Regions from separate parts of the Agrobacterium sp. DSM 25558 genome, predicted to be linked through region 2. Evidence: predicted binding sites of a transcription regulator. Region 2 holds the regulator's gene; the other holds the start of a gene.
What was found. Region 2 encodes LexA, which represses DNA repair genes until DNA is damaged. Its sites were predicted from a motif close to TGTTCNNNNTGTGTTCNG; they were not measured.

Region 1 (4,767 bases), on a different contig from region 2:
CAAGGGCGGCATCAAGCTGTCTCGGCTTGGCGACTACCCCACTCATCTCGGCTATTTCAAGAACACAGATATTTTGGTGTGCAACACGCCGGGTATTGGCGACCATGTGCGCAAACTCGGCTGGACGCGCGGTGTGGAGGTGATCTCCAACTTCACCGATACCACAACGGTCGCGCCGGTATCGCGGGCGTCCGTCAATACGCCCGAAGGTGTGCCGCTCGTCGTGACCATGGGGCGCTTTGTCAAGCGCAAGCGTTTCCATCTTCTCATCGAGGCCGTTGCGGCTGTGCCCGATGCCTATCTCTGGATTGTTGGTGATGGTGAGGAGCGTGAAGCGCTCGAGGCCGTCACCCGTGAGCACAAGATGGAGGAAAGAGTACGCTTTCTCGGCTGGCAAAAGGATACGAGGCCTTACGTCGCTGCGGCCGATATTTTCGTGATGCCTTCCAGTCACGAGCCGCTTGGCAATGTGATCTTTGAGGCATGGGCGCAAAACCGTGCGGTTATCTCGTCCCGTTCGGAAGGGCCTTCGTGGTTCATGCGTGACGGTGACAACGGACTGCTCGTCGATATCGACGATGTTGCCGGATACACGCGCGCCATCAACCAGTTGATCGCCGATCCCGCTCTTGCAGCAAGACTTGGCGAGAACGGTCGTGCGACGCTGGTCGGTCAGTTCTCTGAAGAGGCCGTGGCCAACGCTTACATTGATCTGTTCAAGCGGAAGCCGTAAGCGCCGCGTAAACCTTGCCGATATTTTCGGCTTCACCGTCTATCGTGAAGTTTTCCGTGACATGTGAGCGGGCAAGACCGCTTGCATGATCGCGTTTCGCCATGTCTTCCATCCACATCGCAACGGTGCGAACCATGGCATCGAGGTCGCCCCGGCTGATGATTTCACCTGTCTGAGGCTCTGCAATCAATTCCGGAAACGCGCCGACGTCAGTGGCCACAACCGGCACACCGGTTGCCATGGCCTCGAGCGGCGTCAGGCCAAAGCCTTCCCAGCGTTGCGGGGCGATGAACAGGTCGAGGGTGCGGTACCAGTCATTGATGTTGGTATGTTCACCAACGAAGAGGATGCGGTCCGCAAGCCCTGCGGCGCGGACTTTGTCTTTCAGGCCATTTTCAAACTCCACATGCGGACCGGTGGCGCGTCCTGCAATGATGGCAGACCATTCGGGTCGTTGCGGCAGCACGGCAATCATGGTGTCGACAAATAGGTCGGTGCCTTTCTGGTGGCGCACCCGGCCGAAGCAACCAGCATATTTTTGATGAGCATCCAGACCGAGGAGCCGTCTCGACAAGGCCTTATCGGCGGCAGGCGAAAAGCGCTCCGTATCGATGCCATGCATGATGACGGTGCTCGGCACCTCCAGATAGGTTGCCGTTTTGCCGTTGGTGGCGATGACCGCATCCATGCGGGAAATCAGGAACTTGGTCCAGCCACTGTGCTTGCGTTGCGACGCTGATGTGAACACCAGTTTCAGCTTCATACGCAAGATATCGCGCATCACGATACCCGGCAGCATCTCTATGTTGCGCCGCGCATGCCACACGCGCGGTTTATTGTCCGGCCCCAATTTCCAAAGCTGCCACAGATCGCGAAAGCGAACATGTGGCAGGCTGTCGGGCAAACCCGGTCCGATGGCCGCCACATCTTGCCCCTGCCTGTTTTGCACGGGCAGAAGCTGAATAATGGTGGATGTTACGCCGGAAAGCCTGCGCTTGAAATTCGGCGCAAGCACCCGGACGTTAGCCAAGTCAATGTAAGGCAAAATCGGATTCTCGGGGGAAGGGAGCTTTCGATCAGCCCCAGTTGATGGAGAGGATTTCGTAGCCGCGTGAGCCGCCGGGTGCATGCACCTCGATGCTGTCGCCCACTTCCTTGCCGATCAGCGCACGCGCGATAGGCGAGGAGATGGAGATACGGCCCTGCTTTACGTCTGCTTCCTGGTCGCCGACGATCTGATAGGTCTTCTGCTCGTTGGAATCCTCATCCACAAGCTTGATCGTGGCACCGAATTTAATCGTCGTGCCGGACATTTTCGAGAGGTCGATAACCTCGGCACGCGCCGTCAAATCTTCAAGCTCGGCAACGCGGCCTTCATTGTGGCTCTGCGCTTCCTTGGCGGCATGGTACTCGGCATTTTCGGACAGGTCGCCATGGGCGCGCGCTTCTGCAATCGCCTCGATAATCCGCGGGCGTTCTTCCTGCTGACGAAAGCGCAGTTCTTCCTGCAACTTGACGAATCCACCCTGAGTCATTGGTACTTTTTCTACCATTTTTTCTTCCTTCGCATTCAACCCGCGGCACCCGCAGACACAAAAAGAAACAGGTTCCGGAGCAAAACTACGGAACCATGTCAAAATCACAATTTGAGCGACTATATCAGAAGACCGCACCAAAATGCCAGATAATTTGAAATCGTCATTTCCGTGTAAAACTCATTGGGGAGATTTGCGCAGAGATTGACAGTTTTTGCAAGAACATATAGTGAACATACTATGAAAAAGTCTATAAAAGAGCGTCTGGCAGTTCTCTCCGATGCGGCAAAGTATGATGCGTCATGCGCCTCCAGCGGCACGACGAAGCGTAACTCGTCCGCAACGGGAGGGCTGGGTTCGACGGAAGGGTCGGGCATTTGCCATGCCTATGCACCGGATGGACGCTGCATTTCGCTGCTGAAGATTCTGCTCACCAACTTCTGCATTTACGACTGTGCCTATTGCATCAATCGCTCCTCCAGCAATGTCGAGCGGGCGCGTTTTACGGTGGAAGAGGTGGTGTGGCTGACGCTGGAATTTTACCGGCGAAATTATATTGAAGGATTATTCCTATCATCCGGCATCATTCGCTCCTCCGATCACACGATGGAGGAACTGGTGCGGGTGGCGAGAGAGTTGCGGGTGACCCATGGTTTCCGCGGCTATATCCACCTCAAGTCTATTCCCGAAGCCTCTGCTCGTCTGGTGGAAGAGGCAGGGCTTTATGCTGACCGTCTATCGATCAATATCGAGTTGCCGACGGATAGCGGTATCGGTCAGTTTGCGCCGGAAAAGCACCCCATCAATATCCGCAAATCGATGGCCGATATCCGTCTGAAGATAGAGGAAGCAGGCGAGCCGACGATCCAGACGAAACGGGTCAGAAAATTTGCGCCTGCTGGACAAAGCACCCAGATGATCGTCGGTGCCGATGGTGCCAATGATACGACTATCCTGTCCACTAGCGCGCGCCTTTATGGCAGCTATGGTTTGCGCCGCGTCTACTATTCCGCGTTCAGCCCGATCCCGGATTCGTCAAAAAATCTGCCGCTCATCAAACCGCCCTTGATGCGTGAGCATCGGCTGTATCAGGCCGATTGGCTCTATCGATTCTATGGTTTCGATATCGATGAAATTGCCTCTACGCAGAAGGATGGCATGCTGGATCTGGATATCGACCCAAAGCTTGCCTGGGCATTGGCAAACCGTCAGCAGTTTCCCGTTGATGTGAACAAGGCGGATCGCGAGACGTTGCTGCGCGTGCCGGGCTTTGGCACGAAGACGGTGAAATCCATTCTGTCGTCGCGCCGCTTTCGACAATTGCGGCTGGAAGATATTGCCCGTTTTGGCGTTTCCCTGAAAAAGGTCAAAGCCTTCGTGGTGGCAGGCGGATGGTCACCGGGCAAATTGACGGAGCGGCCCGATTTGCGCGACATGTTTGCGCCGCAGCCTGAACAATTGTCGTTGCTGTAATGTATAGAGTCTCACTGGAGGGGCGGGGGGATTTTACCGAGTGGCGGGATGCGGCCCGCATTTTCCTGTCGGCCAATGTTGCTCCGCATGAGATCGAGTGGCGGTTTCAAGGTGAGGAAACCGGTCTCTTCGGGTTCGAAGAAGGAGATAGTCTCCCAAAGATCGGCGGTTCCGCTAGCGTGAATGTGCCCGCGGCCTTCATGCCGTTTGCCCAAACTATCATTTGCCACAGTGATCCAACACGCTTTGCTCTACTCTATCGCCTCTTGTGGCGTCTGGCGCAGGACAGGGCGCTGCTGGAGTTCAAGTCTGATCCTGACGTGGCCGAGGCGCGAAAGATGGAGAAGTCCGTTCGTCGTGACAGTCACAAGATGACGGCCTTCGTTCGGTTCAAGGAGGTGCCTTTGCCGCAGGACGTCGTTGGGCGACGACGTTTTATCGCGTGGTTCGAGCCTGACCATTTCATCGTTGAACGCAAGGCAGCGTTTTTCCAGCGACGCTTTACCGATATGGACTGGTTGATCGTTACCCCAAAGGGCTCGGCGCGCTGGGATGGTGAAACGATGCAGACGTCGAGGGCGGCGGCGGAAAAGCCGGATATTTCAGACGACACGGACGAGCTGTGGCGTACCTATTATGCCAATATCTTCAATCCTGCGCGGCTGAAGATCAAGGCAATGACGGCGGAGATGCCGAAAAAATACTGGAAGAACCTGCCCGAGGCGGACCTCATTCCAGACCTCATCTTGAATGCCGAGCGGCGGGTGCTTGAGATGGGTGCCAAAGCAGCGACCGAGCCGCAATTGTTTCACCATCGTCTTCAAGCGGCGGCAGACAGCAGACCAGCGCCTGGTCTTCCAGATGCCGATACGCTGGAGGGATTGAAGCAAGAGGCGCAAGGCTGCACGCTCTGTCCGTTGCACTGCAAGGCAACGCAAACGGTGTTCGGTGAGGGTCCAGCCAATGCTGACGTCATGGTCGTCGGCGAGCAACCGGGTGACTTCGAGGACTTGGCCGGGCGTCCCT
Region 2 (4,767 bases):
CGTCCTGTCGCCGCACGAGGTCATGGGGCCGAGCTTCCAGATGTCGTTTGCAGCAACGCTCGCGCTCGTCTCCGCATATGCGTTCTGGAGCCGGTGGCGCGGCGAGCGGGAGCGTCTCGTCATCTCCCGACCGCCATGGTGGCTATCGATAGCCAGTAAGGCTGCGACGATCATTGGCGGTGTCGTGATCACGTCACTGATCGGTGGCATATCGACGGCAATCTATTCCATCGAGCATTTTCATCGCATCACCACCTATGGGCTGGCAGCAAATCTTGCCGCGATGCCGATCATGTCTCTGATCGTCATGCCGTTTGCGCTCATCGGCATGCTGTTGATGCCATTCGGGCTCGACGCGCCGTTTCTGAAAATCATGGGCTACGGCATGGCGATGGTCATTGAAGTGGCCAAGACCGTGTCGAGTTGGGGCGGTGACGAGACGATTGGACGGCAAAATGGCTGGTTTCTGGCGATTTCAACAACGGGTTTCCTGCTGCTGGCATTGCTTCGCACACGACTTGCCTTGATTGGGTTGCCCTTCATAGCCGCCGGCTTTGCCATGCTTCTGATCGAGCAGGGGCGCGATAAACCGGACCTGCTGATCTATGAGGATGGTTCGCTGGTCGCGCTGACATCCGCAGACGCGGTTGCCTCCACCAAACAACGCGCCTCCGGCTTCGTTTACGAGCAATGGCAAAGAGCCGTGCCTTTACCCGCGCATCACGTCGCCCCCAAAATGCTCGATCGTGTCACGTCACCTGCTGGTGATGATGCAGAGGAAGCGGTTAGCTCTCAAGCCCGCACGGCGGGTTTGACCGATATCGAAAAGTCGCGGGCTGCCGAGGAGATGCGAGCAGCAACCGGTGCCACGGATATATTCACCTGCCGCAAAGATATGTGGTGTGTGGCTAAGTCGCAGAAGGGCGTAACTGTAGCGGTTATTTCCAACACTGCGCTGACGGGAACGGCATGCGACGTTGCCGACCTAGTGGTGACGACACGCAGAGTGCCCTTCGCCGCCTGTCGGTCCGGTGCGATCCTGATCAGTCAGGAGACATTACGACGTACCGGCTCCATGGAAGTCTGGCTTGGCCGTAAAGGCGACGCCGTTCTACGGGCGAAGGTTGCAATGCAGGGTCAGGATCGATCATGGACCATGCACCGCAGTTATGATTGGCGCAGCGAGGACTTCGATCCCGAGTTGCCTGCGCATATCGAAAATATGTTGGCGCTGGACCCATAGCGTGTGGCTGCCGCCATTTGCTATTTCGCGCGCAGATCCGCTGTCCATTCTCCCACGGCCCGCGCCTCAGCCTCGTGACCCGCATCTCGCCACGTTTCCAGCAAAGCAGCACCCTGCCATTCCTGCATGGCGGAAAGGGAAAGCAGGCGGTTTTTGTAGGCTTCGGCCTCCACCGACAGAGGTGTAGAGTAGGTCTGGAACCGGAATGCAACGGGGCAGTAGAACGCATCTATAGCGGTGAAGTTTTTCCCTGCCAGAAACGGACCACCAAAAGCTGCCAAGCCGTCCTGCCAGAGCGCGTCTATTCGAGATATGTCCCTCTGCAGGGGCTCGCTGATGGACGATGGCCGTATGCGCAAACCGACGCTCATTGGGTGTTCGTTGCGCAACGCCTGAAAACCAGAATGCATCTCGGCAGTCGCCGAGCGCGACCACGCCCGCGCTTTGGCATCACTTGCCCACACACCATCATGGCGCTCTGCCAGATATTCAGCGATGGCGAGGCTGTCCCATACGGTCAGGTCATTTTCTACGAGGCAGGGCACCTTTCCCGACGGAGAGAAGCGCGTGAAATCGTGGTTCGACGTGCCAAACTGTACGAGTTTTTCGTTGAACGAAATCTCCAAGGTTCGCATCAAAACCCATGGCCGCAGGGACCATGAAGAGTAATTCTTGTTGGCTATGTAAAGATCATACATGTCAATGTTCCCCATTATCGTCCATCAATACGGCACGCAATAGACCGGATACAGGCCGCCGGAGTGATAATGCTCATCAAACTATTTGATGGCCGCGGACGGACCTACCCGAAAACAACATTTAGGTACGCCAACGTTGGTAACTGTTCGTTCGATCTTCGATAAGACGAGCGCGAGGCACACAGCGACGTAGTGATTCTCAGATGCAACGAGATTGAGATACACCAATTAGTGGATTTCGTGACCCGACTAATGAATATAGGTTTTGTAGCCTAACTGCCGTGATTTTTTGTGGTCTTAAATTGATATTTCAGACAGGCTGGCAGGGAATATTATGACCATCAAAATACAATTTGAGTAGCGGGCATGACAACGCATGCCCGCAACATATTAATGATAACGGCGGATCAAACCGACCAGCTTGCCTTGAATTTTCACTCTGTCCGGTCCGAAAATTCGCGTCTCATAGGCAGGGTTTGCAGCCTCCAGCGCAATGGAAGCGCCTTTTCGGCGGAAGCGCTTCAGCGTTGCTTCCTCGTCATCGACCAGAGCCACAATGATATCGCCCGGATTTGCAGTGCTTCCATCGCGAATAATGACCGTATCACCATCGAAAATCCCGGCTTCGATCATCGAATCGCCTTTGACTTCCAGAGCGTAGTGCTCGCCCGAACCCAACATATCCATCGGAACGACAACGTCATGGGTGTTGTTTTGAATTGCGGAAATCGGCACACCCGCAGCTATCCGGCCCATAACTGGGACGCTAACAGAATTGGGTGCGCTGTCGTTGGACGCTGCGGGACGGGGCGGCTGTTCAGCCACCTTTGCTTTGCCCAGGCTACCCTCGATAACGCTGGGTGAAAACCCGCGTTGAGGCTTGGCTTGTGGCGAATAGGATTCGGGAAGCTTGATGACTTCCAAAGCGCGCGCCCGATTCGGTAGCCGGCGAATGAAGCCGCGCTCCTCAAGTGCGGTGATCAACCGATGGATACCTGATTTTGAAGCAAGATCGAGTGCATCTTTCATTTCATCGAAAGATGGCGGCACGCCGGACTCTTTCATTCTTTCATGAATGAACAGAAGCAATTCCTGCTGTTTGCGCGTGAGCATGAAGGAACACCCTTGGAATTAGAGGCGAAGATTCGCGAAACAAATACAGAACGAACACTATATGTTCCATATGTGTTCTGCAATCCCTTAAAATTCGGTGAAATTCATTTAAGCATCTGTTGATGCGTAAATCAGCAACACCAGATGGTCTTACGCGGACCTATACCGTGACTCTGGGCCGCCTTGCTGCTAAATGCGTGGCCAACAAACGATAAGGGAATATCTCGATGGTCTGCACCATTGAAATCGCCCGCTTTATTGCAAGGAAAGACGATGAGTGTAACGAACAATCTGAAAGTCGTTGCGGGGCAGGGCTCCAAAGCGGTTTCCTTTTCCAATACAGAACGCTTTTCGCTGATCGCCGGACCTTGCCAGATGGAAAGCCGCGACCACGCATTCATGATTGCGGAAACGTTGTCAGAGCTGTGTGGCAAGCTGGGTATCGGGCTGGTTTACAAGTCTTCTTACGATAAAGCCAACCGCACGTCCCTTTCCGGCCAGCGGGGCATCGGTATCGACAAGGCATTGGAGATTTTTGCCGAGTTGAAGGCGCAGTTCGGCTTTCCGGTTCTGTCGGACATTCACACGGAAGAACAGTGCGGCATCGTTGCGCCGGTGATTGATATTCTGCAAATTCCGGCGTTTCTCAGCCGTCAGACGGATCTACTGGTGGCTGCTGCCAAGACTGGTCGCGTCATCAATGTCAAAAAGGGCCAGTTTCTGGCGCCGTGGGATATGAAGAACGTTCTGGCGAAGCTGAACGACAGCGGTAACCCGAATGTGCTGCTGTGCGAACGCGGTGCGTCCTTCGGTTACAATACGCTGGTGTCTGATATGCGCTCCCTGCCGATCATGGCATCTCTGGGCGCACCGGTTGTTTTCGATGCTACCCACTCCGTGCAGCAGCCGGGTGGGCAGGGCGGTTCGACGGGCGGTCAGCGCGAATTCGTGGAAACATTGTCGCGTGCTGCTGTTGCCGTTGGCATCGCGGGTCTTTTCGTGGAAACACATGAGGACCCGGATAACGCGCCATCGGATGGTCCGAACATGGTTCACCTGAAGGACATGCCGAAGCTTCTGGAAAAGCTGCTCGCTTTTGACGACATCGCCAAATCTGCGTGACGGGTTTTGGCCTTAATCGGCTTTTATTGAAAAGCGGTGCCTGAAACGGGCACCGTCATTGTAATTTCTTGCGCGTCGTCTACAGCGACTGAAGAAATTCACATCGAGTCGCTATTCCGTCGCCCTGTTTATCGCGCCGATCATTCGAAAAGCGCTTCACAGTTTTCGGTATGCACTCTAAGACAGGCAACTGAAAAATCCTGTTCCAATCCCAAGGGAGAGATCATGACAGCCATTACCGATATCATCGCACGCGAAATTCTCGACAGCCGTGGCAATCCGACTGTTGAAGTCGATGTCTACCTGGAAGACGGCTCTTTCGGTCGTGCAGCAGTTCCATCGGGCGCATCGACAGGCGCGCACGAAGCCGTAGAACTGCGTGATGGTGGCAAGCGCTACCTCGGTAAGGGCGTTGAAAAGGCAGTTGAAGCTGTCAACACCGAAATCTTCGACGCGCTGGGCGGGTTCGATGCCGAGAGCCAGATTCATGTCGACCAGACCCTGATCGAGCTTGACGGCACACCAAACAAGTCCCGCCTGGGTGCCAACGCCATCCTCGGCGTTTCCCTGGCTGTTGCCAAGGCTGCTGCC

Region 1: the regulator LexA is predicted to act here: its motif matches at 2,487-2,504, upstream of DSM25558_RS18875 (putative DNA modification/repair radical SAM protein).

Annotation. Positions count from the first base shown of each region.
Region 1 covers NZ_FMUD01000024.1:30,735-35,501, reverse strand. Annotated here, with positions in the region: gene DSM25558_RS18890 (glycosyltransferase) at 1-733, shown strand, start outside; gene DSM25558_RS18885 (glycosyltransferase family 4 protein) at 717-1,778, opposite strand; gene greA (transcription elongation factor GreA) at 1,810-2,286, opposite strand; gene DSM25558_RS18875 (putative DNA modification/repair radical SAM protein) at 2,509-3,741, shown strand; gene DSM25558_RS18870 (UdgX family uracil-DNA binding protein) at 3,741-4,767, shown strand, end outside.
Region 2 covers NZ_FMUD01000001.1:209,795-214,561, reverse strand. Annotated here, with positions in the region: gene DSM25558_RS01115 (ComEC/Rec2 family competence protein) at 1-1,243, shown strand, start outside; gene DSM25558_RS01110 (glutathione S-transferase family protein) at 1,264-1,941, opposite strand; gene lexA (transcriptional repressor LexA) at 2,332-3,054, opposite strand; gene kdsA (3-deoxy-8-phosphooctulonate synthase) at 3,328-4,176, shown strand; gene eno (phosphopyruvate hydratase) at 4,402-4,767, shown strand, end outside.